2 regions of the Paenibacillus sp. EPM92 genome follow, and region 2 is predicted to be linked to the other one. Evidence: riboswitches for the same ligand, from Rfam matches in the RefSeq annotation. Region 2 holds a riboswitch; the other holds the start of a gene.
The links. A riboswitch is a leader RNA that binds a small molecule or an ion and turns the genes downstream of it on or off. The one in region 2 is predicted to bind cyclic di-GMP.

Region 1 (5,516 bases), on a different contig from region 2:
ACACCTTTCACGAATGTTATATAATAATGAATAAAAGTCTTGAACTGTTTCGAATACTGTTATATAATAAAACACATCAGATCAAAATATTATATGATAGTGGAGGGTTTTATGATGATGAAATCAACCCGGTTTCTAGAGACGCTCGAGCCCAAATGCTGTGAGAAGTGCGGACAATCGGTGGAGCAGCTTGCAGATTGTCACACGAACGTTTGCTTTCAATGCAATGAGTCGAACTTTTATCCGTTATCCCCGGTCAATACAAACAAACCGTTTCACACCGTTGTTTACGAATGAGGGAGGGTGCAGCCATCGCAGCCGTCCAAACAACAGAAGATCGCAACCCATGAAGCCAATACGGTTCGTGCGGGTGCGATCTTCTTTGTTGTTTTTGGGATCCCCCAAACGCAAACGAAATCGACAGCTTGGGTCATGCGGTATAGAAAAAGCCGGACTTTCCAAGAGATCGACTCTTGAAAAAGCCCGGCTAAAGCCATGATGGCGGTTTATACGACCGTATACCTTCGAATTACCTGCTGAAGCTCCTGCGCCGAAGCATGCAGCGCCTCGGCGGATGCATGAATTTCCTGCATGGTCGCAAGCTGCTCCTGCGACGATGAGGACACCTGCAGCGCATTGTCGGCGGATACGCGGGAAATGCTGACGATTTCGCCCATGGAGGCGGTCACCTGCTGCGTACCGGCCGACATTTGCTCCGCGGCCGCCGATACTTCTTGAATTTGATGGGCCACATGCTCGACCGCGCTCATGATCTGTTCGAACGCGTCACCGGTTTGCTTGATGACCTCTTGACCTCGTTTCGTTTCAAGTACGCCTTCGTTCATATGTACGGACGCATCCTTCGTTTGCCCTTGAATGTGTTGAATCAGCTCGCTAATTTGAGCGGCGGCCGTCTTCGTTTGTTCTGCCAGCTTCTTCACCTCGGAAGCGACCACCATAAACCCGGCCCCGTGTTCGCCGGCTCTAGCGGCTTCAATAGAGGCGTTAAGCGCCAGCAAATTCGTTTGGATGGCGACGTCCGTAATCAAGCTGCTGATGCTGCCGATTTCTTGCGATCGTGCGCCCAGCTCCTCAATGACCTTGGCGGAAGTGTCGACGTGCTTGTGAATATTTTCCATCTGCTTGACAGCCTTGCGGACAGCGTCGTTCCCTTTCTGCGCAAGCTGGGACGTTTGCGTTGCGGCTTCGGAGACACTGGAAGACGTCTCGGCGATCCGCTGTACGCCCTGAGCCATTTCTTCCATGGCTGTGGACGTTTCTTCCGCGCCCTTCAGCTGCGTATTCGCACCCTGGGCAACTTCCTGAATGGCATCCGTGATCCGATTGCTGGTCTCGGTCGACTGGGAAGCGCTTTGCGTCAACGACTGGGCGGAGACCGCCACCCGTTCCGATACGGTAATGCTCGTCTGAATGGCGTTGCGGAACGCCTCGGTCATCTGATTGAACGAGTTGCCCACAATGGCAAGCTCGTCCCGGGTTTGAAGCTGTACCCGCGAGGTGAGATTGCCGTTTGTCACTTCCGTGGCCGTTTGCTCCAACGCGGAGACGGCTCGTTTGACTGACAAATAAAAGCTTATAAAAATATAGAGCAAGGCGAGCGTGATGAGCAGACCCAACAAGACGAGCAGCGTATTCTTCTGATGTAAGCCAGTTAGCTTCGTCTGCAGCAGATGCTCATAAGCCTTCAGCTCGGTGTCGTAATGAATTTGAGTTTGCTTGACGAGATTAGACAGGTCATCGAATACCGCTTTGGGAGTCTGATCTACTTGTTTAGGTATGATGATCTGATTGTTTATCCAGCGATTCAGTTGGAGAACGAGCTGGTTATGCTCCTGCCAAGCATCGAGAAGTTCGAAGCTCAGCATCTCGTTCTCCGTTCGGAGCGATTCAAGGTTGCCTTTAACGTTGTCCATCGACGTGCGGATTTGGTCCAGCAGCGATGTCAGGGTTCGTTCTTCCGCGGTGAAAATCGGCGTTTTCGCCCCCGCGTAATGAACGGCCAGAGCACGTGCTCGTCCGACGCGATCCATCAGAGTGGGGAATTGGCGGACTGTCGAGTCCATTAAATAATAGCTGTCTAGCTGGGAATCGAGCACGAGATGCGACGCATTGGCGATTCGCGTGATGATCGCCCGGGTATCCGTCAAGATGGCACCGTATTGGTCCAATGCATCTTGACCCGTGAGGCTGACGCCCCTGCCTTTCAGTTCCGACCATTTCGATTGAAGAGCTTTCCATTGTTCCGTCGAATTCAAGCTCTCGCCTAACCGGCCATCCAATTCGTTCAGCCCGGCCACGATTTGATTCAGGGCTTCCTCATTGGCAGCTAATTGGGACTTCAAATCTTTATCGCCGTGTATGGAACCGACAATCAATGCGCGGTGAACATCGACCGCGATCAGAAAGTCGTTTAACCGGCTCACGTACTCCAGACCGACCTGCTTTTGCTCGGTGAGAGCGATTTCTTTGGCGGACGCGGACAATTGCAAATACAAGAAGATGCTGAGCGGTACGAGCACAAGCAGTCCGATTAATAAAAACTTACTGGCATATTTGAAGCGGTTCATAAGCCCGATGCCGGGGGTGAAAATAATGAGGAACTTCTGTCTGCGCTGAGTTCGATTACCGTTTGCCATGCTAATGCCCTCCTGATTGTTGATTGAATACATAAAAAAGAGACCAGCCATCACCGGTCTCCGCGCCAGGTACCAGAGCCGAGCGTTCGGAAGCTGGCTGGCATACGAAACTCCCGTTTCGTGAAGCCCCTGTAGCTTTGCGGCCTGCACTTTCGTACAGTGTGCCTTTTCGTGTCTTATTTCCTAGATCCAGTCGTTTATATGAGCTTATCATACTATTATGTAATAGAATTGTAAAGATTTGTAGAAAGTTGTTCCAAAATGTAGAAAGGAACGGAATTTAGTCTTAATGCTATCGTACAGAGTCGGAGAGCGGCGGCCGGCTTTCGCCGCCGGTGCAGGTCCGGATTTGCGCAGCCTGGCCGCTTGGGACGCGTCCTGCCGCTTTACTTCGCCTTAAAATGAACGACGGCGCTGTACGACAACTTGCCCGCATTGGGATCAAATACGGTGTGGTGCTGAACGGCAAATACGTCCAACATGAGCGCTTTGTTGTTTTCAATTTGCTGGTCGATTTGACGCTCCAGCGATTTCAAGTCGTACGCTTGAAAAAACTCCACCTTGTTTTCGATTCTTTCCAAACGGAACTCCACGGTAAATCCTCCTCGATCTCGGGTAGTATGCTGCTCTTATGATCACATCTTAACAGTATGCCGGGACGGATGCACGTACTTTCCGTTATCGGCTCCTCCCTCCGCGAACGCCTATCCCATCGCCTGCATAGGATGTAGGACTTCACGAGTCAAGGCGGGAGGGTGGTTTCGAGTGGATATTCAACTGGTTCCTCTGCATGGCGTGTACCTCGCGTTTATCGTTTTCATCATGGCGCTACTTATTATGAGACGCGACACGGCCATGATTTGCGTGGTCGGGATTTTGACGCTCGGCCTGCTGGCGACGGAAACCTTAAGCGGCTCCGTAGCCGGTATTTTTAACAGCTTTATTTATGCCACGAAGGAATTGATCGGCACCATTTTCATTATTTCCATCATCGTGGCGATGAGCAGGGTGTTGATCCAAACCGGCGTGAACGAGATGATGGTCGCGCCGCTGACCCGATTTTTGCGTACGCCGGCCTTAGCGTTCTGGGGGATCGGTCTGATTATGATGGTCACGTCCTTCTTCTTCTGGCCGTCGCCTGCTGTTGCGCTGATCGGCGCGGTGCTGCTGCCCGTTGCTGTCCGGGTCGGATTGCCGGCGCTGGGCGCTGCGATCGCGATGAACCTGTTCGGGCACGGCATCGCGCTTTCCGGCGATTATATCATTCAGGGCGCGCCCAAGCTAACGGCCGATGCGGCCGGTTTGCCGGTAACGGCGGTCATGGAAGCAAGCATTCCGCTTGTAGTCATGATGGGGCTTGTAACGACCGTCACGGCCTACTGGATGATGCGCCGCGATATGAAGAACGGCACGTGGCGGGACGGACTCGTGACGGGCGGCTCCGCTCCGGATAGCCTCAACGGAGCGGAAGGTATACCCGCAGCCGGTACGGTTGCGCTTCCGCTGCGCGTTAAGCAATGGCTGGCGGTACTCATTCCGCTGTTATTTGCGGCGGACCTTGCAGCGATGATCTTGCTCCGCCTGCAAGGCGGAGATGCAACCGCACTCATCGGCGGTACGGCGGTGCTCATTCTGATCGTCATGGCGCTGCTGGCTCATCGAAATCGGGGCTTGGAACAAACGACTGTGTATTTGATCGAAGGGTTTCAATTCGGCTTTAAAGTGTTCGGGCCTGTTATTCCGATTGCCGCCTTCTTTTACCTTGGCGATGCGGCCTTCACCGAACTGTTCGGCAACCGCCTTCCCCAAGGCTCGTACGGCATCGTCAACGACCTTGGCGTTGCGCTCGCTCACAATGTTCCGTTGAACGATGCGGTTGGTGCCCTCACGTTGGCCGTTACGGGTGCGATTACGGGTCTGGACGGCTCCGGGTTCTCCGGCATCTCGCTCGTTGGCTCGGTCGCGCAGCTGTTTGCAGGCGCAAGCGCCGCAGCTACGGCCACCTTGACCGCGCTCGGGCAAGTGGCGGCTGTCTGGGTGGGCGGCGGAACCCTTATTCCGTGGGCGCTCATTCCGGCGGCGGCGATTTGCGGCGTGAGCCCCTTCGAGCTGGCGCGGCGCAATCTGAAGCCGGTGCTGATCGGCTTGGCGGTCACGACGATCGTGGCGATGTTTCTGATGTGAGCAGGGAAACCGCGTTCCGGCAGCGAATAGATGAAGGTATATACTTGGGGATGAGGCTATGAATATAAAAAAAGAGCAGAGCTCTTCGTGAGCTCTGCATGTTTGCAGTCAAGCTATGAGATAATAAAATAATGGCCTAGAGGTATTCCCCTTATTTAATCACGCGACGTGCTGTTACGTAAGTCTTGTCCCAAATGCTGCCTTTAAAATTGGAAATGGTAACTCCCACGCCGACTTTATACGTATGAAGTATTTTTCCGTCGCCCATATAAATGCTGACGTGATTAATAACCCCGTCTCTGTTCGTATCCGAGAAGATTAAATCGCCCGGCTTCAACTTGCTTTTTGGAACATAGGTGCCTGCTTTAGCCTGGTCCCTGGACGAACGGGGAATGTTGATGCCGTTTCGTTTAAATACATATTGCGTGAACGAGGAGCAGTCAAAGGCTTTGGTATTTCCGGCTTTAGCTCCGAATTGATAACGTGTCCCGAGATATTGTTTACCCGTTGAGATCACTTTGTCCGCTACGGAAGCATTGCTTGCGACGGCCGCTTGAGCCGACTGAGGCGCCAAGAACATGCTGCCCGAAAAAAACAGGGAGAGGCTAAGGCTGACTCCCACCAAGGTTTTACCGAGACGGTTTTTCTTCGTGTTGTTCATCTCTTATTTCCTCC
Region 2 (5,516 bases):
CTGAATGAGATGCCGCGGCGGTGATGATTATTTCATTTTTTACGACGGACTTTGGATGTCTAACGTCCATTCTTAGCATCTGGTCAGGAAAGCTGTTTTTTTGAGAACGATGCAAAAGCCGGGCATTGACCCGGCTTCGTACAAAGCGTTGTTTTCCCGGTAGTTGATCAGAAGGCAAAAGGTATTTTCCATCGAACGGCTCACGGGGTTGCATCCTACGGGTAAATCGCAGTGTACTCATGTTAGAAGCATCGGCATTCGGGGAAAGTCGGGAATCGTTAACGGGATTTTTTCTCGCCTTCATAACCCCGTCTGTCGTTTTCTTATACTTTTTTACGGGTAACCCACTCGATTGTGGATTAGCAGCATCTTCAACTGGAGTTGCCCTCTTTTTTTGAATCAACCGAATCAGTCTGCTGTTGGTCTTCATGCGAATGCCCATTTGAGCCATTGTTTTAATTGACGATGCGGTGCGGTGTTGCGCAAATTCAACAGGAGATGGGGAAGTCGACTCATCGTTGTCTGTATGATTCTTGACTCGGACACCCGTTTTCCTTACTCGTTCCATTAAATTTTTGAACCTATCCAGCCGTTTTATGTTTTTTACAACAACCCTCGTTTTAATTTCTTTCATCTTCTTATGCACCCCCGACAATCGGTATCTGTTCAGCGGGTTTGTTCAGATAGCCGTTTGAAAATCTTTTCCTGACTTCGGAAATATTCCGGATAACGAAGATGAATTGCCTCGAAAAAGAAAGGGGCGTAGCTGCAATCGAATAATTCGTTGGGAGTGGAGAAGCGTTCCCCACCTGGTTCGGTCCACCCGTTCCATAGATTAAAGGCGAGCCGACATATTCGAATGGAACTGCCGGTTTGCCATGGGGCCGAAAGGCCCTTGGGATTAATGCCGCCGTTAGAAAAATCAAACAAATCACGTACATGACTCCTAGTTTCCCGGGAAATGCCCAATGTGTAAAAAAGCGCACGATGATAGCCGTCGTTGCATTTCCTTTCAGCCAGCATTTGATGATAGAACCTCTCGTGTTCTTCATCCCGAAATCGAATAGGATGCATCGATACTTGCCCCTCTCACCGAGAATGATGAGCGGCTGGATGCAACCAGCCGCTGTCTGAAAAGATCCTCTATATAACATTTCATTCTGACGGGAAAACCGGACCCAATGACGAAAAATCACATGTTTTTGAGTAGACGCTCCATTATCTTTAAGCCTTGTTTAATAGATTTACGAACGGCCCGTTCATCGACATGCTCAGCTCTGGCAATAGCGACTTTGCTCATGCCTAGAAAAAAGTGTGCATAAATTCGTCTGGCCGATTTCTCCGGCAACTGGCACAACGCTTCGTAAAGCTGTTGCCGGGAGAGCTTGCGTTCATAGTACTCCTCCGGCGAAATCGAAAGAAAAAGAACGTCCTTCTCAATTCCATCGTTTCGATCCAGCGAGTAATACGCCCGGTGACGATACGTGCGCAGTTTGTATGCGCTTTCAATTAATTCAAACCGATGCAGCTCCTGAGCCACCTCGTCATCCACTTCAACCCATACATCCGTTTTCCAAAAAGGATATATGTCTTTCAAATTGATCTTTTTCATACTCGTCCCTCCGTTTTGGTTTGTTTGATCAATCAAAACAGAGGGGGGAGAGCGACAGCCGACGCTTCCTGACAAGCGGGAAGGACAACAAAAAAGACCTTGCCGCAGAGCGTGCCAACGCTTGATTGCGACCAGGTCTGATCGTAAGACTTGATAAACTTGATTCCACGCATGCCGATGAATCATTCGCCGCTTGTTATTATGTGTCGTCGGGATACATCAACATCAACTCCCTTTCTCACCTGGCAACACCGTGCGAGAAATTGTGCGGGCCTTTGATGGTTGGCGTTGCCCTATGTTTAGTTCAACTCCTTTACATTCGGAATATAGTCGACGACTGCTGTATCAGTAACAAAATAAAAAAAGCGCCGTATTTCTTCCCACTGGGATAGCAGGGAAAGAAACGGCGCTTGATGAAAGGGACAACCAGTCTTCATGATGCTTGTGGTTGCACAACCTGTCCACACTAACATCATAACACGGATCATGTGCATAACGCGTGCAGACTTTGTGCAAAAAAGAGAGCAAATCCAGTGCTGCGTTCGGTGCATGTTCGATGCAGTTCCGGCGCTTCCTTTCGAGCAGTTACTTACTTTTGTCTCCACTTCAACAAATGCTCGATGTGTTGAATCAGAAAATCTAAATCTTCTTCGGAACAATGCTGTAGCATTTGGCCAATCTGGGACAACGGCTCTGGAAGTTCGCGATTCTCAAAAACAAATAACTGAGACAAATCCATGCGCAAACCAACAGCCAGTTTATAAATATTATCCAATGAAACGTTCTTTAGCCCGCGTTCAATTTGTCCGATATAATTAGGATGGAGGTCTGCCCGCTCTGCAAGCTGCTCTTGCGTCCATCCGTATTGTTCCCGCAATGTGCGAATGCGCTGACCTAACGAATCCCGAATTGAGTTCACATTTCCACCACCTTATTCTTTCAGCTTATAAGGCAGAGTAAGTCAAATGAACATTCGATAGATTCGCTATTCTCAGTATCCAATGTATGTGTTATAATCTCCTCAATACTCATTGAATCAATTGGCGAGACATTAATCGTATTTACTGGGATTGGACGTAACGAATAAAAACGTATTAAAATGAAAAATGGACGCAAAAAAAGAAGATGCGCATATGCATCTTCTGAAACCGGTCAATCATTTTGGGACGAATCCAAATCCAACAAAACCGCCCGATCTTTGATTTTCATATAGATTTTGTGCAATGTTCGCTTTCGAAGGTAGAAGTACGCGCGGCGGGAAAGTGCTAGGCGGCTCATGGCGTCTGAAAGCGCCAGTTGATCCATATATCGTAACCGAATGAACAAGCTTTCTTCCGGGGTGAGAGCCGAGAAAGCATAGTCGATCAAACCGATTCTGGATAGCAGCAACGGGATTTCATGTTCGGTGATTTCGATACGTCGTATAACCGTCCGTAAAACCGTTTCCTGTTTTCTGCCGCTGCTGTGAGCCGCAACCATTTGTAGCGTACGCGTTAATTCAGGGATGTAGGACAGTTCTGACTGCATGTACTTCAGTCTCGCCTTCCAGTCCTTGTAAGACTTCAGCCATAATTCTACTTTCTCATAGGGGACGGGGTGCTGGGTCAGCGTCATCACAATTCCCTCCTTGCTGTGCATGCTGCCTGAAATTGTTCCGCCAGCCTGCCTGTTAATCGTCATGATTATAGGTTGTTCACGCTCCGTTTTCATTATCATCGTCCCTTCTCTAGTAAAGTGGAGGAAGCAGTAAGGATGCCATTTTTCGCAACTTAAGTCAATTTTTGATTCTCACCTCCTACAAACTTGGTAATAAAATTCCTCTGTAGATACCTGCATTTGTCCACATTTTACCAATAATACATTCGAAAGAGGAGGGTGATTTTTCCCTCATACCAACAGATCATTGGTTGTCAAACCATCGCGAAACGGCTCGAATCGGAAACGAATCGCTAACAGGTGATGCGATCTAGTTGATCGTACAAGCCCCTACGTTTCGCTTTTTCCGCTGCTTCGCGAATGGAAGATACGTCGAATTTGCGAATGATATTGCGAACATGCGTCTTCATTGTGTTAGACGTGATTCCGAGCAATTCTCTAACTACCGGTTGTGTATAGCCCCAACCGATCAACTGCAAGATTTCTTTTTCAGTAGGAGTCAGTATTCGATGCAATTCCCTTCGCTTAACAAGTCCAATTTCATTACGGATGATGGATGCAACATCGGCGTGAAGGGAGGATTGCCCTTGATACGCTTCCCTGACGGCACTTGCGACATCCACATAATTGATCTTGGTAATATAATTGATCGCTCCGGCCAGCATTGCATCCACAATGATCTCGGGCTGGTAGAGTGAAGTCAAGATAATGATTGGCAGTGATTTGATCTTCAACACTTCGGCAATTGTATCCAATCCATCCTGTTGCGACGAATGTAACACCGGGTCATGAATCATTACGTCTAAATCCAATTGCATACTGGCTCGAATAGCCGATTCTTTGTTTGTTGCAATATGAGATATACTCATATCCGGCTCAGCATCGATCAACGCCGTCAACCGTTGTTGCCATACGGGGTCGCTGTCCACCAGCAATACTTGTATCCTGCTTTCTTGCCAGCGCATGACTTCTTCAACTTTTGCAGCATAGCGTACACGCTCCTCCATATATCATCACCTCGTATTCATTCTAGAATCACGACAAAAAGACACGTACCCTCAAACGGCCGTGTCTAGTTTTTCGTAGATGTGAGATTTGTGAGGGTAACCCGGCGATCATTGCAATAGTGCAGAAGACCCGTGGCTTTGCGTCCCAGCCTTTCGATCTGGTTTGCCATTTTTCCTATTATTTCTTCCAAATCATAGCCTTATAATACCATAATTTTTATTTTTCTGGCACCGCCCTAAGTCCCACGTGTTTAAATGTGTTGATATTTGTCGATTCTATATCATTTCATATCGAATGATACAGGATAAACTATAGAAGCGTCACAAATTGTAAGTTCGCGAAAAATTTCTTGATCACACAATAGGTCTAATCAACTACTCGTGGCTCTCACTCTGCATTATTTTTCCGTTGGCACCTCCCATGATTTACATTAGAGTCCAATATGTCAAGGTATCGCTTATGCCCAGCACTATAAATAACACACCCGCAAGTTTTTGTATCCACAACCCCCACCTTTTGGCACGCTTAACAATGACTCGATCTAACCCGAAACCTACAGCAAACCCGGCAATTAGTAAAAACGGCATTGCGGTACCGATTGCAAAAACAGATGGCAACACTACGCCATATGTTGATTGCAATGCCAAAGGCATAAGCGAACCGAAGAACAAAACAAACATTGTTGGACAAAATCCTAGCGAAAATGCAATCCCCATTAGAAAGGCTCCGCTCCTTCCTCCGGTTCGATCGGCCAATTTTTCAAAAAATCCTGCCACTCGAGCCCCAAGTTGAAAAGGAAGCCGAATCCAGCCAAGCAAAAACAATCCGATTAAAATCAATAACGGCCCAAGCAGCTTTCTTGCAAAAGAATATAAAGGGATCATGTCAGTGGATATCTTTTGACCGAAAAACCAAAACAAAGCACCGAAAATACTGAATACAATCATCTTCCCTAATAAATACATGAACGTTTCGGGCCACGACAACCTTGCTTGCGCTTGACGCTGCCCAAAGTAAGTAATAGCCGCAACGTTCGCTGACATTTGACAAGGAGCAACCGAACCAACAAAACCGAGAAACAGCGCCGCAAGAAAGGCGATATCAGTGTTCGCCGCGTTAACGAATGGTTCGCTAAGGAAGGCGCTAATTTTACTAAAAAAGGAGTACATTAACTATTCACCCCCCAAAATCCGTTAAATAGATTTGGCAGTTATGCTTTCATCACACATCGAACCTTGAC

Region 1: linked by a shared signal. The riboswitch ahead of JMF85_RS21160 (methyl-accepting chemotaxis protein) and the one ahead of JMF85_RS00475 (response regulator) in region 2 are both predicted to bind cyclic di-GMP.

What each region holds. Positions count from the first base shown of each region.
Region 1 covers NZ_BCPS01000082.1:5,245-10,760, reverse strand. Annotated here, with positions in the region: gene yhfH (protein YhfH) at 115-297, shown strand; gene JMF85_RS21160 (methyl-accepting chemotaxis protein) at 507-2,657, opposite strand; cyclic di-GMP riboswitch class I at 2,743-2,833, opposite strand; gene JMF85_RS21155 (YrzA family protein) at 3,044-3,250, opposite strand; gene JMF85_RS21150 (hypothetical protein) at 3,423-4,841, shown strand; gene JMF85_RS21145 (C40 family peptidase) at 4,993-5,502, opposite strand.
Region 2 covers NZ_BCPS01000005.1:11,233-16,748, forward strand. Annotated here, with positions in the region: gene JMF85_RS00450 (hypothetical protein) at 1-634, opposite strand, end outside; gene JMF85_RS00455 (DUF6075 family protein) at 667-1,074, opposite strand; gene JMF85_RS00460 (RNA polymerase sigma factor) at 1,193-1,612, opposite strand; gene JMF85_RS00465 (helix-turn-helix domain-containing protein) at 2,202-2,531, opposite strand; gene JMF85_RS00470 (hypothetical protein) at 2,765-3,322, opposite strand; gene JMF85_RS00475 (response regulator) at 3,562-4,275, opposite strand; cyclic di-GMP riboswitch class I at 4,368-4,453, opposite strand; gene JMF85_RS00480 (urease accessory protein UreH domain-containing protein) at 4,702-5,445, opposite strand.